Linked DNA regions of Methylacidimicrobium sp. AP8. Each later gene encodes a partner of the first gene's protein in a complex. Links are inferred from orthologs where the notes say so. Each region holds a gene or a part of one and is shown in the gene's direction. Other genes may lie near its edges. The genes, in order: MTHMO_RS08750 and MTHMO_RS09900.

The links.
Region 2: the proteins of MTHMO_RS08750 (region 1) and MTHMO_RS09900 are in contact, whole or in part, in a crystal structure (PDB 8WTB), measured with the Bacillus subtilis proteins. The link is inferred for Methylacidimicrobium sp. AP8 from one-to-one orthologs.

The regions. Positions count from the first base shown.
Region 1 is NZ_LR797830.1:1,868,378-1,882,520, forward strand. What follows is about bases 1-2,934. They hold MTHMO_RS08750 (UvrB/UvrC motif-containing protein), read left to right. Parts: upstream 1-1,190; coding sequence 1,191-1,679; downstream 1,680-2,934. Other genes in these bases: MTHMO_RS08740 (ABC transporter ATP-binding protein), read left to right, coding at 1-220; ilvE (branched-chain-amino-acid transaminase), read left to right, coding at 265-1,194; MTHMO_RS08755 (ribose-5-phosphate isomerase), read left to right, coding at 1,748-2,191; acs (acetate--CoA ligase), read left to right, coding at 2,343-2,934. Also shown: more of acs, read left to right, coding at 2,935-4,337; lpxA (acyl-ACP--UDP-N-acetylglucosamine O-acyltransferase), read right to left, coding at 4,334-5,155; DNA repair protein RadC, read right to left, coding at 5,152-5,793; GTPase HflX, read right to left, coding at 5,726-7,111; tRNA (adenosine(37)-N6)-dimethylallyltransferase MiaA, read right to left, coding at 7,142-8,068; MTHMO_RS08785 (sulfite exporter TauE/SafE family protein), read left to right, coding at 8,075-8,425; MTHMO_RS08790 (hypothetical protein), read right to left, coding at 8,456-9,226; MTHMO_RS08795 (LL-diaminopimelate aminotransferase), read left to right, coding at 9,419-10,660; MTHMO_RS08800 (ATP-dependent DNA helicase), read left to right, coding at 10,816-12,696; MTHMO_RS08805 (RluA family pseudouridine synthase), read left to right, coding at 12,726-13,481; molecular chaperone DnaJ, read right to left, coding at 13,512-14,143. UniProt on the Bacillus subtilis protein: Activates the phosphorylation activity of the protein-arginine kinase McsB. Is required for the delocalization of competence proteins from the cell poles.
Region 2 is NZ_LR797830.1:2,117,286-2,131,426, forward strand. Bases 3,639-6,570 are described here. They hold MTHMO_RS09900 (protein arginine kinase), read left to right. Parts: upstream 3,639-4,517; coding sequence 4,518-5,624; downstream 5,625-6,570. Other genes in these bases: hisD (histidinol dehydrogenase), read left to right, coding at 3,639-4,516; MTHMO_RS09905 (ATP-dependent Clp protease ATP-binding subunit), read left to right, coding at 5,642-6,570. Also shown: MTHMO_RS09885 (TrlF family AAA-like ATPase), read left to right, coding at 1-2,277; MTHMO_RS09890 (hypothetical protein), read right to left, coding at 2,539-2,949; more of hisD, read left to right, coding at 3,179-3,638; more of MTHMO_RS09905, read left to right, coding at 6,571-8,152; MTHMO_RS09910 (2-dehydropantoate 2-reductase), read right to left, coding at 8,139-9,119; MTHMO_RS09915 (hypothetical protein), read right to left, coding at 9,134-9,475; MTHMO_RS09920 (efflux RND transporter periplasmic adaptor subunit), read right to left, coding at 9,462-10,847; MTHMO_RS09925 (efflux RND transporter permease subunit), read right to left, coding at 10,844-14,032. UniProt on the Bacillus subtilis protein: Catalyzes the specific phosphorylation of arginine residues in a large number of proteins.

The DNA.
Region 1 (14,143 bases):
CCAGAGGAGCCGAGGCAAGACCCTGGTGATGGCCACCCATGATGTCCGGTTGGCCCGGAAGGGGGATCGGCAGCTGGTCTTAACCGGAGGGAAGCTGGAGCCCGCCGCCTGGCCGCGCGCCCCCGCGGAACCGCAGGAGGCTCAGGAGCCCGAAGCCTTTTCGGGCCGGAGCGAGAATTCGAGCTTGCTTCGCCCGCCGGGATCGGAAATGAAGCTCTGACCGCCTTTCGGAGGATGAGGCCGGGCTGGCGGCCGGGAAGGCCAATGAACGAGCAAAAGCCGAAGAAGATCTTTTTGGACGGGGCGTTCGTGGACGAAGCCGACGCCAAGGTGTCGGTGTTCGACCACGGCTTGCTGTACGGGGACGGCGTCTTCGAGGGGATCCGGGCGTACGAGGGCCGCGTCTTCCGCTTGGAAGAGCATCTCGAACGCCTCTTCGACTCGGCCAAGGCGATCCGCTTGTCGATCCCGCTGAGTCGGGCGGAGCTGAGGAGCGCGGTCCTGGAATGCTGCCGGCGCAATTCTCTATGGGACGGGTACATCCGGCTTGTGGTCACCCGCGGCAAGGGCGACCTTGGGCTTAACCCGGCGTCCTGTCCGCAGCCGACGGTCTTCATCATCGCCAGCGCGATCCAGCTCTACCCCGCCTCGGTCTACGAAAGGGGCCTGCGCCTCCATACTGCGGCCGTCCGCCGGGTCTCCCCGTCCGCCCTCGACCCGGCGATCAAGTCCCTCAACTACCTGAACAACATCTTGGCCAAGATGGAGGCGGCCGCTACGGGCGCGGACGAAGCCCTGCTCCTCAACGAGGCCGGATACGTGGCGGAATGCTCCGGGGATAATATCTTCGCGGTCAAGGGAGGGAGGGTGGTCACCCCACCGATTTCCGCCGGAGCGCTGCCGGGGATCACCCGGCGGGAAATCTTCCGGCTGGCGCAAAGCGAGGGGATCGAGGTCGCGGAGCGCGAGATGACCCGCTACGACCTCTTTGTCGCCGACGAGGTGTTCCTGACCGGAACGGCGGCGGAAATCGTCCCGGTGACCGAGATCGACGGCCGGACGATCGGCACGGGGCGCCCGGGTTGCTGGACGCAGAAGCTCCTGCTCCGTTTTCGCTCATTGACCCGGAGCACCGGCACCCTTATTTATGAATCAGGAGAGCCAACGGCAATGCGAGCCGCGCAGCAGCAATGAAGTGCCATTTCTGCGAGGCACCGGCCACCGTGCATCTCACGCAAATTGTCGGCGGCAAGGTGCAAAAAGTCCATCTTTGCGAAAAGTGCGCCAAGGAGAAAGGCGTGTCGGACCCCTCCGTCTTCTCGCTGGCCGACATGCTCCTGGGGGGTACGCCGGACGGGGAGCGCCTCCTCGCCCGGAACGAGCCTACCTGCCCGCAGTGCGGCTTCACCCAATCGGATTTCAAGAAGACCGGGCGCCTCGGCTGCGCCCACTGCTACGAAGTCTTCGCGGAGGCCGTCGAGTCGATGCTGCGCGATATGCACAAGGGCGTTATCCACAAGGGGAAGATGCCCCCCAAGTTCCTGCGCCATCAGTTTTACCAGCGGCGGCTGGAGGACCTCCAGGAAAGCCTGCGCCGGGCGGTCAGAGAAGAACGGTATGAGGAGGCCGCCCTCCTGCGTGACGAGATCGCGCAGCTGGAGACGCAGATCAACAGCTGAGGGGCGGGGGAACAAAAAAGGGCCTTTATCCCCGCAGTCCCTCGCGCTAGAAAAAAGAGCCGCCCCACATGAAAATCGCCATCGGATCGGATCACGCCGGCTTCGCCTACAAGGAGAAGATCAAGGAATTCCTCAAGAGCCTCGGCCACGAGGTGATCGACTGCGGCACCCATGCGCCGAGGCCCGACGACGACTATCCGGACTTTGTCCGGCCCGCGGCGGTGCTCGTCGCCGAAGGGAAGGCTGACCGCGGCATCGTCCTGGGCGGCTCGGGAAACGGTGAGGCGATGGTCGCCAACAAGGTCCGGGGGATCCGCTGCGCCTACTGCTTCAACGAGGAGTCGGCACGCCTCGGTCGCGCCCACAACGACGCCAACGTGATCGCCCTCGGCGAGCGGCTCATCCCCGAGGAGACCGCGCTTCGGATCGTCCGGGTCTTCCTGGAGACTCCGTTCGAAGGCGGCCGGCACGTCCCGCGCATCCGGAAGATGATGGCCGGGGAAGGGGTATAGGGATCGCCGTCGGCCGCGCCCCGTTCCGGATCCTCCGCCTTACCGGAACGGCCGCTGAAAACCAAGGGCCTCCGGGTTTGCTTTTCGGCTCCGGGGTTCCTATCGTGTCGACACCCCGGCAGCAGCGCCGGCCCGCCGGCGTCCGAAGAAAATGAGCGAAGCCGCCTCCGAGAGCACCACCGTATCGGCGCCCCCGCATCCGGCCCCCGTAGCGGGAACCGAGCCCGTGTTCCCTCCGCCCGCGGAGTTTGCCGCCTGCGCGCGGATCGGGCGCTTGGACGACTACCGCCGGCTTTACCGGGAATCGATCGAGTCGCCGGGTACGTTTTGGACGAGGATGTCGGCGGAGCTCGACTGGTCGGAGCCATGGAAGAAGCTCATGGCCTGGGATCCGCCGCACGCCCGCTGGTTCCTGGGCGGAAAGCTCAATGCCAGCTACAACTGCCTCGATCGCCACCTGTCCGGGCCCCGCAGCAACAAGGCGGCCCTCGTGTGGGAGGGGGAGCCCGGAGAGCTGAGGACGCTCACCTACCGGCAGCTCCATGCCGAGGTCTGCCGGTGGGCGAACCTGCTCTCCCGGAGCGGAGTGGCCGCCGGCGACCGGGTCGTCATCTACCTGCCGCTCCTTCCGGAAGCGGTGGTCGCCATGCTCGCGTGCGCGCGCCTCGGGGCGGTGCATAGCGTCGTCTTCGCCGGCTTTAGCGCCAAGTCGGTCCGAGACCGGATTCTCGACTGCGGTGCGAAGGTCGTCGTCACGGCCGACGGAGGATACCGCCGGGGACGAATCGTCCCGCTCAAGGAGCGGATCGACGAAGCCCTGGCCGATCTCCCCCAGGTCGAGCGGGTGCTGGTCGTCCGGCGGACGGGGGAGCCCGTGCCGATGCGGCCAGGGCGCGACTTCTGGATCGAGGAGGAGCTCGCCGAGGTCGACGACCGCTGCGATGCCCGCCCGCTCGACAGCGAGCACCCGCTCTACATCCTCTACACCAGCGGAACCACGGGGAAGCCGAAAGGGATTGTGCACACGACCGGCGGCTATCTTCTCGGCTGCGCCCTGACGACCAAGTACCTCTTCGACGTGCGGGAGGAGGATCTCTTCTGGTGCACGGCCGACATCGGGTGGGTGACCGGCCACAGCTACGTGGTCTACGGGCCGCTGGCGAACGGAGCTTCGGTCTTCCTCTACGAAGGCGCGCCCGACTTCCCGCAGCCCGACCGGTTCTGGCGGATGATCGCGCGCCATCGGATCAACATCCTCTACACGGCGCCGACGGCGATCCGGGCTTTCATGCGGTGGGGGGAGGCATGGACCGAGCCCTGGGATCTCTCCTCGCTGCGCCTCCTCGGATCGGTCGGGGAGCCGATTAATCCGGAAGCCTGGGTCTGGTACTGGGAGAAGATCGGCCGGGGGCGCTGCCCGGTGGTCGACACCTGGTGGCAGACGGAGACCGGGTCCGTGATGATCGCTCCCTTGCCGGGGGCGACTCCCTGCAAGCCGGGCTCGGCCACCCTTCCCTTCTTCGGCGTCGATCCCGCCGTTGTCGACGATCAAGGGAACCCGGTTCCCCCCGGCGCGCACGGGAAGCTGGTCATCCGCCGCCCCTGGCCTTCCATGCTTCGGGGCATCTACGGGGACCCGGACGGCTACCGAAGGACCTACTGGAGCCAGATCCCGGGGGTCTATTGCACCGGCGACGGCGCCCGCCGGGACGCGGACGGGTATTTCTGGATCACCGGCCGGGTCGACGACGTTCTCAACGTGGCCGGCCACCGCATCGGCACCGCCGAGGTCGAAAGCGCCTTGGTGAGCCACCCGAAGGTCGCGGAGGCGGCGGTGGTGGGCGAACCCGACCCGGAAAAAGGGGAAGCGCTCGTCGCCTTCGTCATCCTCCGGCAAGGGGAGACGCCCTCGGAAGCACTCAAGAACGAGTTGCGCCTCCACGTCGCCGAGGAAATCGCCGCGATCGCCCGCCCAAAGGAGATCTTTTTCACCACCGGCCTTCCCAAGACCCGCAGCGGCAAGATCATGCGCCGGCTCCTCAAGGAGCTCGTCCGCAGCGGCCGCATCCAGGGGGACACGACGACCTTGGAAGATCCCGCCACCGTCGCCGCCCTCGCCCGAGAGATCGGCCGGCCGGGGGATTAGGAAGGGGTTACGCTCCCCTCGGCTTCCGGCGCCGACCGCCGCCGGCGTCGGCGGGGCATGCAGATCCCCCGGCGGGAGCCGCGGATGAAGGCGATCATCCGCCGCACCTCGCCGTCGTCCGGCCAGCGCCGCTCCATCTCCTCCAGCGCCTGCGAGACGTTGCGGCCGCTTTCGTATAGAACCCGGTAGGCGTCCTCGAGGCGCCGGCGGACCTCCTCGGAAAACCCCGCCCTCCGCAGCCCGACACGATTGACGCCGCAGACCTCGTTTTCGTCCACCGCCATGAGGAAGGGGGGAACATCCATCCCGATCCGGATCCCGCCCCGCACCATCGCAAGCTCCCCGATCCGCACGTGCTGGTGAAAGACCGAGCCTCCGCCCAGAAACGCCCGATCCCCCACCTGAACATAGCCAGCCAGCAGGACGTGGTTGACGATGATCGTCCGGTCGCCGACGACGCAGTTGTGCCCGACGTGGCATCCGACCATCAGGTAGTTGCCGTCGCCGATCCGCGTTTCGGTCTCCGGCTTGGCCCCGCGGTGGATGGTGACATGCTCGCGGATCACGTTCCCTTCCCCCAGGACCACCCGCGAAGGGGAGCCGTCCCAAGAGAGATCCTGGGGCTCGGCGCCGAGAACCGCCCCGTAGCCGATCCGGTTTCCCGGTCCCATCCGCGTTCCCGCGGCGATCACCGCATACGCACGGACCTCGCACCGGTCGCCGAGCACCGTCCCGGCCTCGACGATCGCCCCGGGTCCGATCCGCACTTCTCGGCCCAGCTCCGCCTTGGGGCTGACCATGGCCGTCGGATGAATCATGCCCCTCCCCTCTCCCGAAAGCTGTAGTAGAGAAGCTCGCCCCTGCGAGATCCGCCGAGAATCAGGTGATCGACGACTTCGATGCCCAGGATTTCGCCTGCACGCTGCATCCGCCGGCTGATCGCGATATCCTCCGCCGAAGGCGTCGGGTCGCCCGAAGGATGGTTATGGGCGAAGAGCACCGAATGGGCTTTGTGAGCGATCGCCGCGCGGAAAGCCTCCCGGGAGTGGTAGAGGCTCTCGTTAAGGGTCCCCCGGGTGATCTCCTCGACGGCGAGCACCCTCCCCTTGGCGTCCAGCAGGACCGCCAGCAGCATCTCCACCGGCGAAAGCCGCAGGCGCGGCCCCAGGAACTCCACTGCATCCTTCGGCCGCTCGATCTTCCGGCCGAGAAGCTCCTCCTGAGCGGATCGGGCGCCCAGCGCGAAAGCCGCCGCAAGCCGCGCGGCCTTGGTCGGACCCACCCCCTTGCACCGGGCAAGCTCCGGCAGCGACGCCCTTCCCAAGGCCTGCAGGCTGCCGAACCGCTCGATCAGCTCCTCCCCCAGCCCGACGGCCGAGAGCCCGCGCCTACCGCTCCCCAAGAGAATCGCCAGCAGCTCCGAATCCTTGAGGCCGCCCGGCCCGCCCGCCGCCATCCGCTCGAGCGGGCGCTCCGCCGGCAACATCTCCTGAATCCGCCGCGCCACGCTCGGCGAGGATATAGGGAGCGAGGGCGGTTTGCAAGAAAGGCGGGATCCATGCCTCCACGTAGACCCCTTCGGGCCGGTAGCGGACGTCTACCGGCTCCCCTTCCCGATGAATCCGGGACAGCAGATCGCCGCGCTGGAGCGGCAGGCGCAAGCGCACAAAGAGCGACCTCCCCCGCAACCAATCTTCGATCCGGGAAAGCAGCTCGGGGATCCCCGAGCCGTCCCGGGCCGAAATCCCCAGGCTACCGGGATAAAGGCGGAGGAGGCGCCGGAGGGGCGCCGGGCCGCATAGTCGATCGATCTTGTTCCAAACCAGGAGCGTCGGCTTTTGCAGCGCCCCGAGCTCCTCCAGTACGCGGCGGACGTCGCCGATCCGCTCCTCTACGTTCGGATCGGAAACGTCGGCCAGATGGATGAGGAAGTCAGCCTCCTTGACCTCTTCCAGGGTCGCGCGGAACGAATCGATCAGGTTGTGCGGCAGCTTCCGGATGAAGCCGACCGTGTCCGTCAGGAATGCCCGCTGCTTTCCGCCCAGCGACAAGAGCCGGATGGTCGGATCGAGCGTGGCGAAGAGCTTGTCCTCGACCAGGACGTCCGACCGGGTCAAGCGGTTGAAGAGCGTTGACTTCCCGGAGTTGGTATACCCGACGAGGCAGAAGGTCGACCAGGGGAGCCGGTTCCTTCCTTCCCGCTGCACCGATCGGGAGCGCCGCACAGCCTCGAGCTCCCGGTGCAAGCGCGCGATCCGCTGCTGGACGCGCCGCCGGTCGACCTCGAGCTGGGTTTCCCCGGGACCCCGGGTGCCGATGCCCCCTGTCTGCCGAGAGAGGTGGCTCCATAGCCTGGTCAGCCTCGGGAGCAGGTAGAGGAGCTGTGCGAGCTCGATCTGGATCTTCCCCTCCCGGGTCTTGGCCCGCTGGGCGAAGATGTCAAGGATGAGCTGCGTCCGGTCCAATACCTTGCGGGAAAAGAGGTTCGCCAGGTTCCGGCTCTGTGCCGGGGTGAGCTCGTCATCAAAGATGACAGACTGGATGCCGTGCTCCTGGCACTTTCGCGACAGATCCAGGGCCTTGCCCCGGCCGATGTAGTACGGGGCGGTGGGCGTCGGAAGCCGCTGGACGACCCGGGAGGCGACCGTCGCCCCTGCGCTGCGGACGAGCTCCCCCAATTCTTCGAGGGATTCGGTCACCCGCGGCTCTTTCTGGTTCGGAAGCTCCAGCCCGACGAGCAGAACCTGCTCCGCGGAGCGATCGCTGGTTCTCATCCGGTCTGGATGACGACCCCGAGGACGACGCTACTCAGCGGACCGGGAACACCAAGGAAGAGGAGCATGCTCTTCGAGCATCAACCAATACCTCACACTAGACTCTTTTCGAAACCAAGTCAACTGTTTCTTCGCGTACCGGTAAGTATCCGCCGCGATCTCCTCCGCGAGGCGCTCACGGCTGCCGCCGTGCACCAGGAACCGCGCGATCCGGGCATAGCCGATCGCCGGGCAGCGGAAGAGGACATCCGGGCCCGCTTCCCGCAGCCGGTCAGCCACCTCTTCGATCCATCCCGAAGCGAGCATCGACCCGACGCGGGCGGCGATCCTCTTCCGCAACGCCCCCGCCGGCCGCTCCAGCCAAAGGGTACGGAACCGCCGCAACACGGGCCGAGTCGTCCGCGCCTGCCATTCCCGGATCGAGATTCCGCTCGCCTCCTTGACTTCGATCGCGCGGATGAGGCGCCTCGGGTTGCGCCGGTCGACGTCGGCGAAGGCTTCGGGATCGACGGCGGCCAGCCGCTCCGCCAGCTCCGACACCGAGAGCCTCTCCAGCTCCCGCCGCAGGGCCGGATCGCCGGGCGGGGCCGCGCAGAGCCCCCGCACCAGGCTCCGGTAGTAGAGGCCGGTGCCGCCGACCACGACCACCGGATGTCCCCGGCGCTCGCAAGCTTCCAGGAAGGCTTGCGCATGGTCCCGATATTGCGCCGCCGAAAAGGATGCGCGCCAATCCACCAGGTCGATGCCGCCATAGCCGAACCGCGCGCGCTCCTCCGGAGACGGCTTCGCCGTGCCGCGGTCGAGGCCGCGATACACCTGCATCGAGTCCATCGAAAGGAGGCGGGCTCCGCACCGCTCCGCGAGCTCGTGCGCGAACTCGGTCTTCCCGACCCCCGTCGGGCCGACCACGAAAAGGGGCCGGCCGGGCTCGACCTGCTCGCTCCATCTCCCTATCACTTGAGCATGCACCTTTTCGCGCTCGTTCTGCTCGGCCTAGCCGCCGGCTTCGCCAGCGGCTGCTTCGGCATCGGCGGAGGCAGCATTCTCGTCCCGGTCCTGATCCTCGCCTTCGCCGTCCCCTATCACACCGCAGTCGGCACCTCGCTCGCGCTCATCCTGCCCATCGCCCTGGCGGGAAGCCTCGCGAATTGGACGCTCAAGCAGATCGACTGGAGCCTCTTCACCGTGATCGCCGTTTCCGGGGCCGCCGGGGCCGCTCTCGGCTCCCTCTTCATTCAAGCCATCCCGGCGGTCTATGCCAAACGCGCGTTCGCGGTCTTCCTCCTCTATGCCGCCTACCGCCTCTGGCGATAGCGCGCGGCGGCCCGGCCGCTTCCTCCCGCTCTACCGGTACCAGGCCTGCCACTCGACCCGCAGCTTGGGGAAGGAGTGCATCTGCTCCTCATTCACGTCCTGAAAGCGCCACCAGATTTGGGTCCCGCGGCTCCGGTAGCCCGACGGAGAGACGCGGAAGATCCGGTTGAAAAAGGTCCTGTAGGAGAGCAGGGGCCGGCCCGGGCTCTCTCCGAAGCCGGGCGAGGCTTGGTACTGGGTATACATCTGCCCGAGATCGACCACGATCCACCAGTCCTCCAAGGGCGGGCGATAGCCGAGGAAGCCCCAGGTGTCCTCGAAGACATCGATCTTTCTGACCGGGTCGTGCCGCATTACCTGCTCGACATATTCGTAGGTGACCCGCACGCTTTCGCCCGCGTCAAAATGGATGCTGTATTCATCTTCCGCCCCCAAGCCCGGAAAGGCCCTTCTCTCGAAGGGGATTGGGTCCTGATTGCGCCATACGCGAAACTGGATATTCGGGTAATCCGGCCGCTCTCCGTGGGCCATCGGGAGCCGCACGGCAGCACCCCAGTTATGGAATTGCAGGTAGACCCGGCACCGCACGTACGGTTGGAGGGGGCCCTGGCCCGAGCGGGATTTGGCCAGGAAGAGCGTGTAATACTGGCGGGCCCAGACGAGCTGGACCGGCAGCTCAAAAGCCCGGGCTCCGGAAGGGCCGGCAGCGACGGCGATCCCGAAGCCGGCCGCCAGGAAGAGCGCAAGGGTGCGCAGGTGGGCGGGCCGGAATCGGGAGCCGGGTGCGGGGATGATCGCCAAGGAACCTCCGCCGGAGAGCGTACCAGGCCCGGCGCCGGATTCCCAACCCGCCGCTTGGAGAAAAAGGCGGGCCGATCGATCAGCCGCCGCGCCTGCGGGCGCAGCCCCGGCCCTCTCGGCCTGAGAGGGACGATTGCCTTTGCCAGCCCAGCCGCGTAAAAGTGGAGAAAGGATACACCCGTCTGCCAGCCTATGGATTCCTTTCCTGCCAGCGCCTTCGCGCAGCGAATCGGCGGAGCCCGGTTCGGCCAAGAGACCGAAATCTACAAGTTCGAGAAGATCAAGCGGGCCAAGCGGGCAGCACGCGAGAAGCATCCGGAAAGGGAGCTGCTCGACTTCGGCGTCGGCGAGCCGGACGACATGGCGCCGCCGGAGATCGTCGAACGGCTGGCCGAGGAGGCGCGCAAGCCGGAAAACCGGGGCTATGCGGACAACGGAGGGCCGCGGCTCAAGGAGGCGGCCGCCCGCTATCTCGAGCGGGTCTGCGGCGTCTCGGTCGATCCCGAGACCGAAATCTGCCATTCGATCGGCTCCAAGGCGGCCCTCTCCATCCTGCCGGCCTGTTTCATTGATCCGGGCGACGTCGTTCTGATGACCGTGCCGGGCTATCCGGTCTTCGGGACGCACGCCCAATATTACGGGGGCCGGATCCATCCGCTCCCGCTCCTGGAGAAGAACTCCTTTCTGCCCGACTTGGCATCGGTCCCCTCCGATCGGCTGCGACGCGCCAAGGTCCTGGTGCTCAACTACCCCAACAATCCCACCGGCGCCACGGCGACCCGCTCGTTTTTCGAACAAGTCGTCGCCTTCGCCCATCGCCATCGGATCGTCGTGGTCCACGATTTCGCCTATGCGGGCTTGGTCTTCCGCGGATCGCCCTTAAGCTTCCTCTCGATCCCGGGAGCCAAGGAGGTCGGCCTCGAGCTCCACTCGGCGAGCAAGAACTTTAACATGACCGGCTGGCGCTGCGGCTTCGTTGCCGGCGACGCCCGGCTCGTCCGCGCCTATGCGCACGTCAAGGACCACACCGATTCGGGCCAATTCCTGGCCATCCAGCACGCCTTCGCCTACGGCTTGGACCATCCGGAGATCACGCGGCGGATCGCGCAGAAGTATGCGCGACGGATGGACCTCCTAGCGGAGGCCCTCTGCCGGTTGGGCTGCCCGGTGCGCAAGCCGGACGCCTCGTTTTTCCTCTACGCGCCCGCGCCCCGCTCGGCGAGAACCGCGCACGGGGAGATCTTCTTCCCGACGGCGGAAAGCGCGGCAGAGTGGCTGATTACTGAGCGGCAGATCTCCACGGTCCCTTGGGATGACGCTGGCGCCTACCTGCGCTGGAGCGTCACCTTCTCGGCCCGGGGGGAAGAAGAGGAGCGGCGGGTGATCGCCGAGCTGGAAGAGCGGTTGGCCGACGCCCGCTTGCGATGGACGTAGACACCCCATCCTCCGGCCCGGAACGAAACGGCCGCCGCGCGCAAACCGCCTCCGGCCCAACCCTCTCCCTCGCGGACGAGGCCGCCGCATTCTTCTCGCCCGGGGGTCCGCTTGCTGCCGCCCGCCACTTCGAATTCCGCCCCCAGCAGCAACGCATGGCGCAGGCGGTGGCCGCGGCGCTGGAGGAAAAGGCCGTCCTGGCGGTCGAAGCAGGCACCGGCACCGGCAAGACCCTCGCCTATCTCTTCCCAGCGCTGCGCTGCGCGCGGAAGCGGGGTGAGCGCGGCGTCGTCTCGACCCACACCCTCAACCTGCAGGCGCAGCTCTTCCACCGGGACCTGCCTCTGCTCAGGAAGCTGACCGGCCCCTTCACCGCCGTTCTGCTCAAGGGAAGAAGGAACTACTTCTGCCCGCGGCGGATCGAGCAGGCGCTCCGCTACGGGGGAGACCTTTTCGCTCCCGGGGAGGCCGACGAGGTCGCGCGGATCGCCCGCTGGGCCTTCGCAACAGAAACCGGCTGCTGGGAGGAGCTCGATCCCCCTCCGGAACCCGGCCTCTGGAGCCGGCTCTGCTCGGAGCCCCAGCTCTGCACGGCCAGGAGCTGCCAGAACAATCCCCGCTGCTTCTACCAGCGGCTCCGCGAACGGAGTGCCGAGGCGGACATCACGATCGTCAACCATGCGCTCTTCTTCTCGCTGCTGGCGGGCGGGCTCGGCGCGGACCCGAGTGAGGATCTTTCCTTCGCCAAGGACTTCGTGATCTTCGACGAAGCCCACCAGGTCGAGGCGGTCGCCGCCCGGCATCTGGGCCTCTCGCTCTCCGAGGGGCAGACCCGCTCCTTTCTCCACCGGCTCCACTCGCCCCGGACAGGCCGGGGCCTTCTCTCGCTCGTGCGTTCGGGGAGTGCCGTCCGCACTCTCCGGGAAGTTCTCTCCCGCCTCGGCTCCTTCTTTGAGAGCCTGCACGCCGCGATGGGCGGCGCCAAGGGCCGGGAGTTCCGCATCCTCCGGCCCGGCCTGGTGCCGAACGTGCTCGACGAGCCCTTGGCCGCGCTCACCGAGGCGATCACGCAGGCAGCCCTGGAGACCGAAGATCGCGATCTGCGGCGCGAGATCGAAGACCATGCCCGAAAGACGGCCGGCCTGCGCGCCGCATTCTCCGCCTTCCTCGATCAATCCCTTCCGGATCACGTCTACTGGGTCCAGACCCAGGATCCCGGCTTTCCGGAGGGGACGCGGCTCGAGGCCGTTCCGCTCTCGGTGGCCCCCCTTCTTGAGCGGCTGCTCTATGCGGAGGGGCGCGCGCTCATCTTCACCAGCGCCACACTGACCCTGGCCGGCCGATTCCACTATTTCCAGAAGGCCTTGGGGCTGCGGGAACCCCGGACCCTTCTCCTCGATTCCTCCTTCGACTACGCGCGCCAGATGAAGGTCTACGTGCCGAGCCGCATCCCCGAGCCGTCGGAAGGCGCGGGCTACGAAGCGGCGATGGAGGCGTGGATCCGCTACTTCACCGCCCGGAGCGGCGGCGCGGCCTTCGTCCTCTTCACCAACCGGAAGACGCTCCTCAACATGGCCTCGCGTCTGGCGCCGTTCTTCCGGGAAAAGGGCTTCCCGCTCCTCGTCCAGGACGGGACCGCCGACCGGCACCGGCTCTTGGAACGTTTCCGCGCCTCGCCCGGAGCCGTCCTCTTCGGGGCGGACAGCTTCTGGCAGGGCGTCGACGTCCCCGGGGAAGCCCTCTCCTGCGTGATCCTCACGCGCCTCCCGTTCGGCACGCCGGACCATCCGCTGGCGCAGGCGCGGGCGGAGCGGCTCCAGGCCGCCGGGAGCGACCCCTTCCTCTCCTATTTCCTGCCGGAGGCGCTCCTCAAGTTCCGGCAGGGAATCGGGCGGCTGATCCGCAGCCGCCAGGATCGGGGCATCGTCGCCATACTCGATTCCCGCATCCTCACCAAGCGCTACGGCCGCTCCTTCTTCGCGGTCCTCCCCGATTGCCCGGTCGAGATCCTCGACGGCGATCCTCCGATCGTCTAATCTGCCGCTCCCCCCATCCGGCCCTCCTGATGCAGCAGCTGATCCTCGAGCCTCCTTACCCGCCGCGGGTGGTCCTCGAAAACGAGGACTTCCTCGTCGTCGACAAGCCGCCTTTCCTACTCTCCCACCCGACACGGCGGAACGACCGGCCGAGCGTGCTCGGCTGGCTCGGCAAGGAGCGGGGAGGAGCTCCGTTCTTCCTCGTCAACCGACTCGATCGGGAGACCAGCGGGCTGGTGCTCGTCGGCAAGAACGCTGCGGCCGCCTCCGCGCTCGGCCGGCTCATGGAGAAGAGGCTCATCGACAAGGAATATCTGGCGATCGTCCGGGGGAAGCTCGCCTGCGAATTTCTCCAGATCGACGCTCCCCTCGGCTATTTGGGCCTTTCCGCGGAGAATCCGGTGGCGATCCGGCAGGGTGTCCGGCCTGGCGGGGCCCCGGCCGTCACGGTGATACGCGCGCTCAGCTCGGGCGCGGAAGTCAGCCTCGTCCGCGCCTATCCCAAGACCGGGCGGCTGCACCAGATCCGAGTCCACCTCGCGTCGATCGGCCACCCGATCATCGGCGATAAGATTTACGGACCCGATCCCCACCTCTTCCTCCGGTTCGCGGAGCAGGGGTGGGGACCCGAACTGGCCGAGCATCTCGGCCTGCCGCGCCACGCCCTCCATGCCTCCCGGCTCCGCTTCCGCTGGCAAGGAAAGGAGTGGGAGGCCGCGGCCCCGCTTCCTCTCGACCTGAGGGGCTTCCTCGACCAGCGCGGCATCGCCGTCCCTCCGGGATGAGCAGCGGGCGCCGGCCCGGAGCCCGGCGACTCACTCCCCACCGAAAAACCGCTTGGCCCGCTCGAGAAAGCCTTGGTGCTGCGGATGGGTCCCGGGCGCGCAGCTGGCCGCGAAAGCCTCGAGCTTGGCGCGCTGCTCCGCGTTGAGGTGCGTAGGCACCTCGATCACCACCCGGACCAGCAGGTCGCCGATCCCGCGACCGTGGACATCGGCGACACCGCGGCCCCGCAGACGGAAAATCTGGCCGCTCTGGGTTCCGGGCGGAATCTTGAGCGTCGCCTTCCCGACCAGACAGGGCACGGTGACCTCCCCGCCGAGGGCGGCTTGCACGAAGCTGATCGGCATCTCGCAATAGAGGTCGTTTCCCTGCCGCTCGAATATCTCGTGCTTCCGGACGTGCACGACCACGTAGAGGTCGCCGGCCGGCCCGCCGAATGCCCCCCGCTCTCCGCACCCCGCCAGCCGCAAGCGGTAGCCGTCATCGATCCCGGCGGGAATCTTGATGGTCATCTCCGCCGTCTGCTTCATCCTGCCCTCCCCTCGGCAGGCAGTGCAGGGGCGCTCCACGACGGCTCCCGTGCCGTGGCACCGGGGGCAGGTCTGGGCCACGGTCAGGAACCCGCGCGTCACGCGCACCTGGCCCTGCCCGCGGCAGGTCGGGC
Region 2 (14,141 bases), 250 kb from region 1 along the record:
CTAAGTTCAGAAAAGTTAATCGAAGAGGTCGATCGACTGGGTGGCTTCATCTACGCTGCACACTGCACCCAGAAAAACGGACTGCTCAAAAACCGACTGGACCACGTATGGAAGCATCCCAAGTTGCGCGCGGCCCAGATTCCTGGGTCGATAGACGACCTCGCGGGCGTTGAAGATGGCTTTTATCGCAGGGTGTTTTTGAACAAGGACGACAACTACCGTCGTGAACGGCCTGTGGCCGCGATCAATGCCAAGGATGTGGCCAAGCCTAATGACTTGGATCATCCCAGCGCAACATGCTTGGTCAAGATGACACGGCCTACGTTCGCTGCGTTCAAGGTCGCCTTCCTCGATCCGATATCGCGAGTTCGGCTTAACTCGCAGCAGGCACCGAGCCCAATTGGCAAGATTGTACGCATGACCGTGGATGGCGGTTACCTTGATGGTGTCCGCATAGATTTTTCCGACCACCTCAACACGGTGATCGGCGGCCGTGGGACGGGTAAGTCAACGTTGCTTGAATGCCTGCGCTTTGCATTGGGTGTACCACCTAAGGGCAGGCTGGCTCTGAAGTACCACCAAGATATCATCAATGAGAACCTTGGTCGCGCGGCTGGCCGTGTTGAGCTGACTGTAGTGTCTTCCGCTCAGAATGGCAGGGTGTATACCATCTCGCGCCGTTACGCCAAGCCTCCGATAGTTCGCGACGTGGATGGCAATGTCTCCACTTTGCATCCGCGCGACTTGCTTCCCTGTATCGACATTTACGGGCAGAACGAAATTTACGAGTTGGCCCGAGATGAGGCTAGTCGATTGCAACTATTGGATCGCTTCCTGCCTCCGGACACGAAGTATGAAGAGAAGGTCGATAGCGTACGTCGGCGCTTAACGGAAAATCAGCAGAAACTCACAAAGGCCCTTTCTTACCTTGACGAGCTGCATACGCAGATTGAGCGTTTACCGAAGTTGGAAGAGCAGCTTCGCGGGTTTGAAGAGCTTGGTATCAAGGACAAGTTAGCCAAGACCCCATTGTTGGCACGCGAGCGTGAGATTGCGAAGGCTGCGCGCGATAGCGTACAGAGTTTTTACGACACGCTTTCATCAATGCGTGATAGCTTGCCTGACCTTGGCTTCATCAGCGATGAGGCATTGGATGGGTTGCCAGACGCTGCCCAGTTGTCCTCTATGCGGGAAACGCTGGACGAACTTAAGAAGGAGTTTGCCGAGCATCTGTCTGCTATGCAGGCCTTGCTTGACGACCGGAGAGGACAGTTCACCACACAGTATGGCTTATGGGAGCAGGCTATCCAAGCGCACGACGCCGAACTAGAAAAAGCGCTTCGGTCGTTACCTGCTGCTGCTGGAAAGAACGGGCAGGAGGTCGGTGTTGCCTATCAAAAATTGGTAGCGGATATCGAGCGGATCAAGCCCTTGAGGTCGCGGGTTTCCACTCATGAGTCTCAGCTAGAAGCCTTACGTCAGGAGCGACGCAACCTATTGGCCGAGCTATCTGATTTGCGTGGTCAGCGCATACAGGCTTTGCAAAGGGCTGCAAAGAAGCTGAATAAGAAGCTTGAAGGAAAGCTCAAGGTGGAAATCGTGCCGGAAGCTGTCCGAACGCCATTAATGAACTTCCTGTTAGGCTGCAAGCTTGATGGCATTGGCGAAAAGCGGCTTTCGTTCATTGAGGAGGCTGAGGCGATTAGTCCATTGTCGTTAGCTCAGTCGATTCGGAATGGCGCTGCCGACGTGCAACGCGACTGGGGTGTCACGCAAATGGTGGCCGAAGCTCTCACCAAGCTTCAACCGTCTCAGCTCATGGAAATGGAGGCATTGGAACTAGAGCATCGTGTGGAAATCTTCCTGAACGTTTCGCACGACCAATCCCATCCGGCATTTCGGCCTCTCAGCAAGCTCTCGATGGGCCAGCAGTGCACGGCGGTCCTGCACATGCTATTGCTTGAGAACGCTGATCCCCTTGTGGTGGATCAGCCGGAAGACAACCTGGACAACGCCTTCATCGCGGATCGGATCGTAGCCGAGTTGAGAGGGGCAAAGACCAGCCGTCAGTTCTTGTTTGCGACGCACAATGCGAACATTCCAGTGTTCGGTGATGCTGAGTGGATTGGAGTGTTCACAGCGGCTGAGAACCACGGGAGCCTCGGCTTGGAAGCGCAAGGCTCAATTGACGTTCCTGAGATTCGTGACCAAGTCGCTCGCATCCTAGAGGGTGGCCGTGACGCATTCATCCAGCGCAAAGAGAAGTACGAGTTCTAAGCGGTCGTAGAGATGGGCATGCAGCAGAGGTGAGAGCGCATGGTATTTTTCATGGTATTCTGTGCGTTTCCGTAGAATAAGTTATTGAAAGATAAGAATAAGTTTTATAAGAGTATGATAGAATGGGAGATCGGGCACGGCCCCCGGCGTGGATAAAGATTATTCCGTCCGCCGACCTTTGCTTCGCCGGAAACGGAAAGCGAAGAGCCCTCCGATCCGACCACGCGGGGAAACCATGCCGCCGACCGGAGGAAACCGCCCTCACGGATTCCCGGTTTCGAGCTCCTTAGCGTACTTCTCCAGGACCTCGGCGTCGGCTTTCATCAAATCGGCCTTCATCCGAAGCTTGCGGGCGGTGGCCTTGGGGTTCTTCGTGGTTTCCACCTCCTGGAGGATCCGATCCCAGTTCTCCCCGCCTCCGCCACCCATGCCGGCCATCCCGTGGCTCATGCCTCCCATCCCCCCTTTGCCGCACTTCATGCCGTGCTCCATCCCCCCCATTTCGGGGCCTTCATGCTCGTCCTGATCCTCGGCGGACTGCTCGGCGTCGCCCTTCTTGGCTCCTCCGTGATGCTGGTGCTGCGCATGGAGAGGCCAAAGAGAAAAGCCTCCCATCAGGCCGAGGGCGGCCAACAACAGAGTCGATTTCCTGACAAAGCCGTTTGTTTTCATGCTTTTTCTCCCAAACCGACGTGTCGATCGTGCCGGCGGGCGCGCCGACCCCGATCTCCCGGAGCTCCCATAAACCTGACATTACATCAGGACTCGAAGGGAAAGCCAGTTCTTTCTCCCCGATGGCCAAAGGGTGAGCGGCCTCCGGAGGATCGATCGGCGTGCGGCTGCCGCGGCGGAGATAAAATTTCGCGGGAGATCGGCGTGCGATCTGCTATAAGAGAGACTTGTGACGAGCCCTTACCGAGTTCTCCGCAGCGACCGGGAAGATCCTACCGTGCTCCGCCGGGAACTCCGCCGCCGGACTTTCCCGAATCCCGGGCTCGCCGAGCGGGTTCGCGCTATCTTGCAGCGGGTCGAAACCAAAGGGGACCAGGCGCTTGTCGAGCTCACTGCAGAGCTCGACCGCATAGCCTTGACACCTTCGGAGCTTTGCCGGACGGAAGCGCCCGAGCCTCCTGCTGCGCCGGTCCGCAAGACCCTGCGCTGGTCGCTCGGCAACGTGCGCCGGTTCGCACGTGCTTCGCGGCCGAGGGACTGGCGGATGCGGAACCGTGAAGGCGCCTGGGTCGGTGAACGCTTTCTCCCTCTCGACCGGATCGGAGTCTATGTGCCGGGAGGAACCGCCCCTTTGATCTCCACGGCCATCATGACGATCCCTTTCGCCCGGGAGGCCGGAGTCCGGGAGATCGTGGCGGTTAGTCCCCCGCCGATTCATCCCGTTCTCTACTATGCGCTTCGCATCGCGGGAGCCACGGAGGTCTACGCGGTGGGCGGGGCTCAAGCGGTTGCGGCGCTCGCCTACGGCACGGAGAGCATCCGTCCAGTCGACAAGATCTTCGGACCGGGAAACGCCTATGTGGTCGAGGCGAAGCGCCAGCTTTTCGGACTGGTCGCGATCGACCTCCTCCCGGGTCCGAGCGAGGTCGCGGTCGTAGCCGACGAAGGGGCGCGGGCGGAGTTCGTGGCCGCCGATCTCTTAGCGCAGGCCGAACACGGCAGCTCCAGCCGGATTCTTCTTCTCACCCCAAGCGCAAAGATGTTGGAAATGGTATTGTCCCGCATCGAGGAAGAGATCGAGACGCTGCCTCGACGAAGCATGGTGGAATCGGTCCTGCGCGACAACGCGCTCTTCGTCCTGACCCGTTCCCTGGAAGAGGCCCTTGACCTCGTCGGAGAGTTCGCACCGGAGCACCTGAGCCTGGCCGTCCGCCATCCCCGATCCGCGGCCAAGCGAGTCCGCCACTGCGGCGCGATCTACTTGGGAGACTACTCAGCGGTAGCCGCCGGAGATTTTTTGGCCGGCCCGAGCCATACTCTGCCCACCGGCGGATCCGCCCGTGCCTTCGACGGGCTCCGGATGGACCACTTCTTCCACCGTACCAGCCTCGTCGAATACACGCGCTCGGCGATCGCCCGCGTCGAGCCGAAGATCGCTCTGTTTGCGGAAATCGAAGGGCTCGCGGCGCATGGAAGGTCGGCCTCGGTCCGTGTCGCCGGAAGGGGCCGGCACAAAGAAAACGGGCCTTTCTTGCGGGGGCGGCCACCTTCGGCTAAGGTGAGATGATTTGAAGAGTCAGATTCAGGCGCTTTTGCAGCTTCCTTGCGAGTGGCTCCATGCCGGAGAGCAGGGCAGCCGCATCGTTCTCTCGAGCCGCATCCGGCTCGCTCGAAATCTCAGCCGTTTCCCCTTCCCCGGTTGGGCCAGAAGAGCCGAACGGGAGAAGGTCCTGGCCTTGGCTCTGCCCGCGGCGGTGGGATTGACCGGAATGAAGGAGGCTGTTCTTTGCGACTCGATGGATCACTTCACCCCGGTGGAAAAACAGGTCCTGGTGGAAGAGCATCTGATCAGCCGGGAGCATGCGGGCCGCAACGCCGGCAGCGGGGTCGTGGTCAACCGCGCTCGAACGATCAGCTTGATGATCAATGAGGAAGATCATTTTCGCATTCAAGCCTTCAAAGGGGGACTCCAGTTGAAGGCCGCCTGGCGAATCGCGGACAAAGCCGACACGGAGCTCGACGAGAAGCTCGAGTTCGCCTTTTCCCCCAAGCTGGGCTACCTCACCGCCTGTCCGACCAACGTCGGCACGGGATTGCGGGCGTCGGCGATGATGCATCTCCCCGGGCTCGTCCTTAGCGAGCAGATCGGCCAGATCATAAAGGCGGTCAACCGGATCGGCCTCGCCGTGCGGGGTCTCTACGGGGAGGGGACCGAGGCGTTGGGAAATCTCTTCCAGATTTCGAATCAGATGACGCTTGGAGAAAGCGAGGAGGAGATCCTCGAGCGGATGCATAAGGTGATCGCACAGGTGGTCCAGCACGAGGAGAATGCCCGGCAGAAGCTGATGGAGGAGCGGCCGAGGCTCGTCATCGACCAGGTCAGCCGCGCCTACGGAATCCTTGGCAATGCGTACACGATTTCTTCCAAGGAAGCCCTCAATCTCCTTTCCTTGCTGCGTTTGGGCATCGATATGGGACTCTTCCCCGATCGCTGCCGGGCGGTCGTCGATGAGGAATGCCTGATCCAGACGCAGCCAGCGCATTTGCAACTTTCCCAAGAAAAAAAGCTGTCCACGGGGGAGCGGGACGCGTTGCGTGCGGACTTTCTCCGAGCGCGCCTTCGGGACGTGCCCCCTCCGGAAACTGGACAACTCTCCACGCCGTTGCATAGTTAAACAAGAGAGGAAGACCCATGACAAACTTTACTCCGCGAGCACAGCAGGTGTTGGCATTGGCCAGAAAGGAAGCGGAGCGCTTCAACCACAACTACGTGGGAACCGAACACCTGCTGCTGGGATTGATCAAACTGTCCCAAGGAGTGGCCGTTAATGTGCTCCAGAAGCTCGGCATCGAGCTGGAAACGGTGCGTACCGAGCTCGAGAAGCAGATGACCACGGAAGTCGAGGGCAAGCCCACAACTCCTATCCCCTACACACCGCGGGTCAAGAAGGTGCTCGCGCTCGCGCAGAAGGAAGCTAAGGGACTCAACCACAGCTACGTCGGAACCGAGCATATTCTTCTCGGCCTTCTGCGGGAGGGGGAAGGGGTTGCCGCGCGGGTTCTCAAGAATCTGGAGATCGATCTCGAGCGGGTTCGCAACGAGATTCTGAAGGAGCTCGACCCGAATTTCTCCGCCTCGGAGGGCAACGAAGAGGAAGCGTCCGAGCCCGCATTTGCCGGCGGAACCGAGACGGGGACGAAGAAGGAGGTCAAGACACCGGCGCTCAAGGCCTTCGGGCGGGACCTGACCGAGCTGGCGCGCCGTCATGAGCTGGATCCCGTCATCGGCCGGAAGAACGAAATCGAGCGGGTCATGCAGATTCTCTGCCGCCGAACGAAAAACAATCCTGTGCTCATCGGAGAGGCGGGCGTCGGTAAGACGGCGATCGTGGAAGGATTGGCACAGGAGATCGCGGCCGACAACGTTCCGGAGATGCTGCGGGATAAGAGGGTCATCACCCTGGATCTGGCCCTTATGGTGGCCGGGACCAAATACCGCGGGCAGTTCGAGGAGCGAATCAAGGCCGTGATGGAGGAGATTCGCCGCAGCAAGAACGTCATTCTCTTCATCGACGAGCTGCATACGATCGTCGGAGCTGGTTCCGCGGAAGGCGCGATGGATGCCTCGAACATCATCAAGCCGGCTCTCTCCCGAGGCGAGCTCCAGTGCATCGGAGCGACGACCTTGGCGGAGTACCGGAAGTACATCGAGAAGGATGCCGCGCTCGAGCGGCGCTTCCAGACCGTGCTTGTCGAGGCTCCCTCTCGCGAGGAGACGGTGCAGATTCTGCATGGGCTCAAGGCAAAATACGAGGCGCACCACAAAGCCCGCTTTACCGATGCAGCCATCGAAGCCGCCGTCGAGCTCTCTGAACGCTACTTGACGGGGCGATTTCTCCCGGACAAAGCGATCGACGTCATGGATGAGGCGGGAGCCCGCGCACGGATCGCCGCGACCATGAGACCTCCCAACGTGAAGGAGCTCGAAGCGGAGCTGGCGGCGGTGCGCAGCCAGAAGGATGAGTGCATCAAGCTCCAGGACTTCGAGAAGGCCGCGGCACTGCGGGACAAGGAGCGCGAGAGCAAGGAGCGACTGGAGCGCGTGCTGGCCGAATGGCGGCAGAATCGCGACGAGAAGGAGATCGTCATCACCGAGGATGACATGATGCAGGTGGTGGCAAAATCGACCGGAATTCCGATCTCCCGCATCACGGAACGGGACCAGGACCGATTCCTTCGGATCGCCGAGGAGCTCAAAGCCCGCGTCATCGGTCAGGATGAGGCGATCGACGCTTTGGCTCGCGCGCTGCAGCGATCCCGGGCCGATCTTAAGGATCCCAAGCGGCCGATCGGCTCCTTCATCTTCCTCGGACCCACGGGGGTCGGCAAGACTATGCTCGCCAAGACGTTGGCCGAGCATGTCTTCGGGAGCGCCGACGCACTCATCCAGCTCGACATGAGCGAGTATATGGAGAAGTTCAACGTCTCCCGGCTCGTGGGGGCTCCGCCGGGATATGTGGGCTACGAGGAGGGCGGACAGCTCTCCGAAAAGGTGCGGCGCCGCCCGTACAGCGTCGTCCTTTTCGACGAAATCGAAAAGGCGCATCCCGACGTCTGGAATCTTCTCCTCCAGATTTTGGAAGACGGCATCTTGACCGACAGCCTCGGCCGCAAGATCGACTTCCGGAACACCATCATCATCATGACCTCTAATGTCGGAGTCGAATCCGGTCTCAAGCATGGGGTGCTCGGCTTCACCGCCAAGCGCGACGAGGCCGGATACGGTCAGATGAAGGATCGGATGATCGACTCGGCCAAGAGGACTTTCAAGCCCGAGTTCCTCAACCGAGTGGACGAGCTGGTTGTCTTCCGCCCGCTTAACCGGGAAGACATGGTCAAGATTGTTGCTCTCGAGGTGGAGAAGGTTACTTCCCGCTTGAAGAGCCGTAAGCTGGCCCTCAAGCTCACGCCGGCGGCAACCGATTTCCTGATCGAAAAGGGCTACGATCCGACCTACGGCGCTCGGCCGCTGCGGCGCGCGGTGGAGAAATATGTCGAGCACCCGCTGGCCGAAGAAATTCTCCGCGGGCGCTTCGTGGGTGCCAAGACGGTCGCCGTCGATCTTCGCGAAGGAGCGTTGATTTTTACGCCCGAAGGTGCGGAGAACGAACCCTCCGAGACGTCCCCGGCTACCACGGCGTAGGGCGGGCGAGTCTCTTCGCCGGATGACGGCCTAGGGAACGGAGGAGCGCGTAGAGCGTCTGCAATCGGGGGGTACGCGCACCAACAGCGGCCCCCCGGCGCAGGGGCTCCCCCCAGATCGCCTCCACTTCGATCGGCCGGCCGGCGAGAAAGTCGAGGAGTGTCGAGGGCCGGTACGGTCCCATCCGAGCGGTTTCGGCCATCATCCGCTCTATCCAATCTTGCGGAAACGGAAGTCCGCGTTTTTCGGCAATATCCGCGACCTCTTCCATAAGGCCGACTACGAGGAGACGCAATTGCGCATCGCGCAGGATCTCTGCGACGTCATATCCTCCGACGGCCACCGAGACGCCATTGAACGGGATGTTCCACGCAAGCTTGCGCCAACGGGCGGCCTCGAGGTTCTCGACACGCGTACAGGGGACGCCAGCCTGTTCAAAAAGTCCACCAACCTCCCGCAGGAGTGCTTCGGTCACCCCAGAGTACCCCCCCAACTCGATCCTGCCGAAGGCGCTGTTTCTGACCTTTCCGGGCGCTATCCTTGTCAGGCAGGCGAAGACGATTCCGCCCAGAATCGGACGGCCGGGGAACTCCTGTGCCAGCCACTCCTCGTTTCCTAAACCGTTCTGAAAAGCCAGCAGGGCTGTCCCCGGGCCGAGAAGCGGGGGCAGGAGGGCCCGCAGCGCATCCCGCGCGGTCGCCTTGAGAGCGATGATGACAAGGTCACACGACCCCATCTCCTCGCTCCGGCGGAATCCCTGCACCGGGTGGAGACGAAAAGCTTCCTTGGGATAGTCCTCAATCCAAAGCCCCCGCCCGATCACCGCCTCCCAATCACTGCGCAGGAGAAAGGCGACGTCGCAACCCGTCCGGGCCAGCCGAGCGCCATAATAGGAGCCTACCGCGCCTGACCCCACGATTCCGATCCTCACCGGACGACGGCGGCCGCTTCCGATGGGCTCCGACATCTGACAAGCCGATCCTACTGAAACATCCCCGCCGGATTCTCGTTGACTTCGATCTCCTCGACGATCCCCCACTCGTTGCTTCCCGGCCGAATATCGGCAACCATCTCCCGTTGAAAGAGCGTAATCAACTGTCCGAGCTTCTGACCCCTCACCCAGAGATCGTGGCTGATGGTCCGCATAAAGAAGACATGTCCTTCGGTATCCGCATGCGCAAAGAGAATCCGTCCGTAGGGGAATACCCAGCTTCTCCCCGGCGATTCCAGGCTAAAAAAGGCAACACGCTCGTCCGCCTTCCGAACGCCGCCTCCCTCCCCGACCGCCTTCGTCCCATGACTAGTAGCCTCACCGAGCGCCACGATCTTCGTGCCCTCCCTTCTTTTTCGATTTTTCGTCTGCCGCCTTCGAGAGGTCGGCCGCGACCACGACCGGGTCACCGTCCTCTAGCGAGTCCGGAGGGTTAAGGATGACCCGTTCATCCGGTCTCAGGCCTGCGGTGATCTCCATCTGATTGCCGAGATCATGGCCGAGCTCCACCTTTCGAAAACGAACCTTCGAATCCTTGTCGACGACGAGCAGGAAGTTTCCATCCGATCGGTAGACGACCGAATTGACGGGCACCAGCAAAAGCGTGCTCGCGGTCGGAAGGTGGAAGATGACGTCAACATACATGTTCACGACGATCCTTCCGTCCGGATTGCCGACATCGACCTCCGTGAGGAGCGTCCGCGAGAGAGGATCAACCGCCTGGGCCGTCCGCACCACGATCCCGTGGTAGACGACGCCCGGCAACTCGGAGGCGGTCACGTCGGCCCAACTCCCTACCTGAATTTGCGGCACGTAGTTCTGCGGAACGGCGACATACACGCGCATCAGGTCGTTGACGGCCACCCGATACAGTTCATGCACGCCCTTCTCGCTTCCCAAGGACACCAGGGTGCCCACGTCGATGTTGCGGGCCGTGACGATCCCCGTGAACGGGGCTAGGATCTTCTCGAACGACTTCAGCTGCTCGTAGTGCTGAAGTTGCCCGCGCGCCGCGTTCACCCGAGCAAGAGCGGCGTCATACATCGCCTGCTTTTCGTCGAGAGCCTGCTGGGAGACCGCCCGCGTCAGGATGAGCCCCTTCCATCGGTCAAGCGTAATCCGCGCGATGACAAGGTTCGCTTCCGCGGAGTGGAGGGCGCCTTCGTATGCTTCGACCGACTTGTCGATATCGGGCGCATCGATCTCCGCCATCAGCTGTCCCTCCTTGACTCGCTCGCCGATATCGACCCACCAGTTCTTGATGTAGCCGTTGACCCGTGCCCAGATAGGCGTCTCGTAGTAGCCCCTCGCGGTCCCGGGCAGGAGAAGATCGGTCAGGGGCTTCGGCTTCTCCGGCAACGTCACCGACACGGCGATCTTTTCCCCTGCGAGCATCGCCCGATGGAGCGCGATCTTATTGAACAATCTTGGAATCAACCCGATCAGGAACAACGCGAGCAAGGCTCCGCCGAAAAGAACCGCAAAGCGATAAATCCCCCTCCCCTTCGGAAGCTTGCCGCACGACTTGCCGGTGAAGCCGACCTCCTCCGGAGCGACTTCCGGCGCCGACGGCGGCTCGATCACCCCGTCTGCACCCTGATGGGCCCGGCTCCATCGCTTGTCCGGGTATTGCGGCGTCTCCTGCCCCCCCTGGACAAGGCCGCTTCCGTTTTCGACCGGCTCGAAACCTTCGGGCATATTCATTCCTTTCTCTCCGGACGCCCGCGAATGAGGGAATAAATCACCGGCACCACGAACAAGGTGCCGACCGTAGCGAAAAGCAAGCCGCCGATAACCGCTCTTCCCAAGGGCGCGTTTTGCTCTCCTCCCTCACCCAACCCCAAGGACATGGGCAGCATCCCCAGGATCATCGCTCCCGCCGTCATTATCACCGGCCGGAGCCGAATCTTTCCCGCCAGCCAAGCCGCCGTGGTCGCGTCGTTCCCATTGCGCATCTCCTCGTTCGCGAAGGTGATCAGCAGGATGCTGTTCGAGGTCGCCACCCCGACCGTCATGATCGTGCCCATGAGCGAGGGGACATTGAAGGTCGTTCCCGTCAAGTAGAGCATCCAGACGATCCCGCAGGCTCCAACGGGCAGCGCGGTCAGAATGATGAAAGGGTCGAGCCATCCCTGAAAATTCACGACAAGCAAGAAATAGACCATCGCGATTGCAAAGACCGTTCCTAAGCCCAGCCGGAGGAACGCGCTGTTCATGCTCTGGGCCTGCCCCCGCACATGGATATCGTATCCCGGAGGAAGCTTTTTGCTGAAGTCGTCGACGACCTTTTGCACGTCGCCGGCAACTCCACCCAAGTCCCGTCCCTGGATGTTCACGAAGACGTTCTTGAGCGGCTTCATGTTGTAGTGGCTGATGACCGCTGCCTTCCTGGTCCGGCGCAGCTCTATGAGATTGCTGATGAGCTGCGGCTCGAGATGGGTCGTCAGCAAGCGGGAATAGATCTCTTCCGATGGATAGCCTACGTTGAGGTTCATCAGCCAGTTCCGGGAATCGAGCTTGAACTGCGGACTCTGCACGACGAGCGGGTAGTTGATGGTCGTCTCCGGGTCCGCCCAGTAATTGGGAGCCACGACATAGCTGGAGCTTAAGTGGTTGAGCACGTTGTCGGCGACCTGCTTTTGGGTCATCCCCAGGTCGAGCGCCCGAATCCGGTCAACCTCGATGTGCAGATAGGGTTGCCGCATTTGATAGACGATCGCGTCCACCGCTCCCGGGATCTTGCGAATCCTCCTTTCAATCTTTTGCGCCACGTCGGTGACGAGTTTCTCGTTTTTCCCCTCGACCTGGATGTCGATGGGAGCGGCCGAACCAAAGTTCAGGATCTGGTTGACCATGTCCGCCGCTTGGAAGAAGAAGCGGCAGCCGGGAAATTTCAGCGGCAGCTCCTCCCGCAACTTCTTCACGTAATAGGCCGTCGGACGATGATCCTCCTTGAGGGACACGAGAATCTCTCCATCGAAAGTCCCTTCGTTGATCGTGTCGCTGTAGGCGAGGGCCGCCGGATAGAAAAACGGGATTCCCATGTTGTCGACGACCGAGTCGGTCTCTTCCACGGGGATGACGCTGCGGATGTAGCGCTCGATCTGGCCGAAGATCCGCTGCGTCCTCTCGATGCGGGTTCCCGGTGGCGTGAAGACGTGCAGCCGGAACTTGCCCGCATCGACCGATGGGAAGAAATCCCGCCCGACTACGGGTAGGACGAGACCGGTCATCCCAACCAGGATCCCGAAGAGGACGAAAACCGCGGCACGATGGTGGAGCGCCAAGCGCAAGAGCTCGCCGAAACGGTCGCGGAAAGCCTCGAAGCCTTGCTCGAACTTCTGATGGAAGCGCTGAAACCGGCTCGGAGGTTTTCCTTCGGCCGACCGGCGATGTTTCTCCGCTTCCTCCGCGCTGATCAGCATGTCAGCCATCGTCGGGACAAGCGTCCGGGACAGGAAGTAGGAGAAGAGCATCGCAAAGACCACCCCCAAGGCCATCGGCGTGAAGAGGAACTTGGGCGGACCCTCGAGGAAGATCACGGAGGTGAAAACGATGCAGATGGAGAGAGTCGCCATGAACGCCGCATTGGCGATCTGTGCGGCACCGTCGAGAATCGCCTGGATCAGCGGCTTCCCGAGCCCGTGGTTCCGATGGATGTTCTCCACCTCCACGGTCGCATCGTCGACCAGCACTCCGACCGCGAGCGACAGGCCGCCCAGGGTCATGATGTTGATGGTGTAGCCCATCCGGCTCAAGATGAAGAGGGCGACCAGGATGCAGAGGGGGATCGAGGTGAGGACGATCAGGGTGCTGCGCCAACTGCCCAGAAAGATCAGGATCATGATTCCGGTGAGCGTCGCGGCGATCAGCCCTTCCTTCACGACCCCCTGCACCGATTCGCGGACGAAGATTGACTGATCGAAGATCGTGCGGATGTCGATCCCTTCGGGGGCGGCGGCCAAGGACTTGGGGAGGAGCTTTCGGAGATCCCCGACGAGCTGGAGGGTCGACGCCATGCCGTTCTTGAGCATGGGGAGGATGACTGCGGGGATGCCATTGACATGGGCGACATTCCACTGAACGGCACCCCCGTCGCGCGCATGGCCGATGTCGTGGAGGTAGACGATCTGCCCGTTGACCTTCTGGATCGGAAAGTTATTGAGATCGTCCACCTTCTTCGGAACGTTATTGACGCTGACCAGATAGTCGTATTCCCCGATCTTGATGTCCCCTGAGGGGAGATCGATGTTCTGATCGCTCAGCGACCTCATGACGCCGTCCGCGGTCATCCCCCTGGCCAAAAGCTGATTGGGATCGGTATCGACCATGATGAACCGCGGAGTTCCTCCCCAGGGCGGAGGCCAGGTCGATCCGCGAATGGTGGCCAGATCCCTCCGGAGGACATACCAGGAGTAGTCAAAAAGCTCCGCGGCGGACTTGGTCTTGCCGCTCACGGCCACCTGGATGACCGGAACCTCCGAGGCCGAATAGCGGAGCACATACGGGGGGGTGGTCCCCAAAGGCATCCGCTTGATGATGGTCTGGCAGATGCCCACCGTCTCCGCCAGAGCCGCATCGATGCTGGTCCCCGGCTGAAAGTACATTCGTATGACGTTGAGCCCGTAGAGCGTGCGGGATTCCACCCTTTGCACGTTGTCGACGTATTGCGTCAACGTGAACTCGCTGAAGGTGGTGATGTAGTTGGTCATGTCCTCCGGGGTCATGCCCTGGTAGAACCAGACGACGTTGACCACGGGGATGTCGATCTCCGGGAAAATGTCGGTCGGCGTCGTCGCGATGGTCAGCAAGCCCAGGACGAAGATGAGCGCCGCCATCACCCCTACGGTATAGGGCTTGCGCAATGCCAACCGGACAAGCGCCATCATAGCTAGAGTTGCTTCCTCGAAGCCGCTGAAGGCCGCGCTAGGCGGCGAGGAGTTAGGCCGATCCTCCGAAGACGCCGTCGACCGACGCATTCAAGCGTCGGCCCTCCGC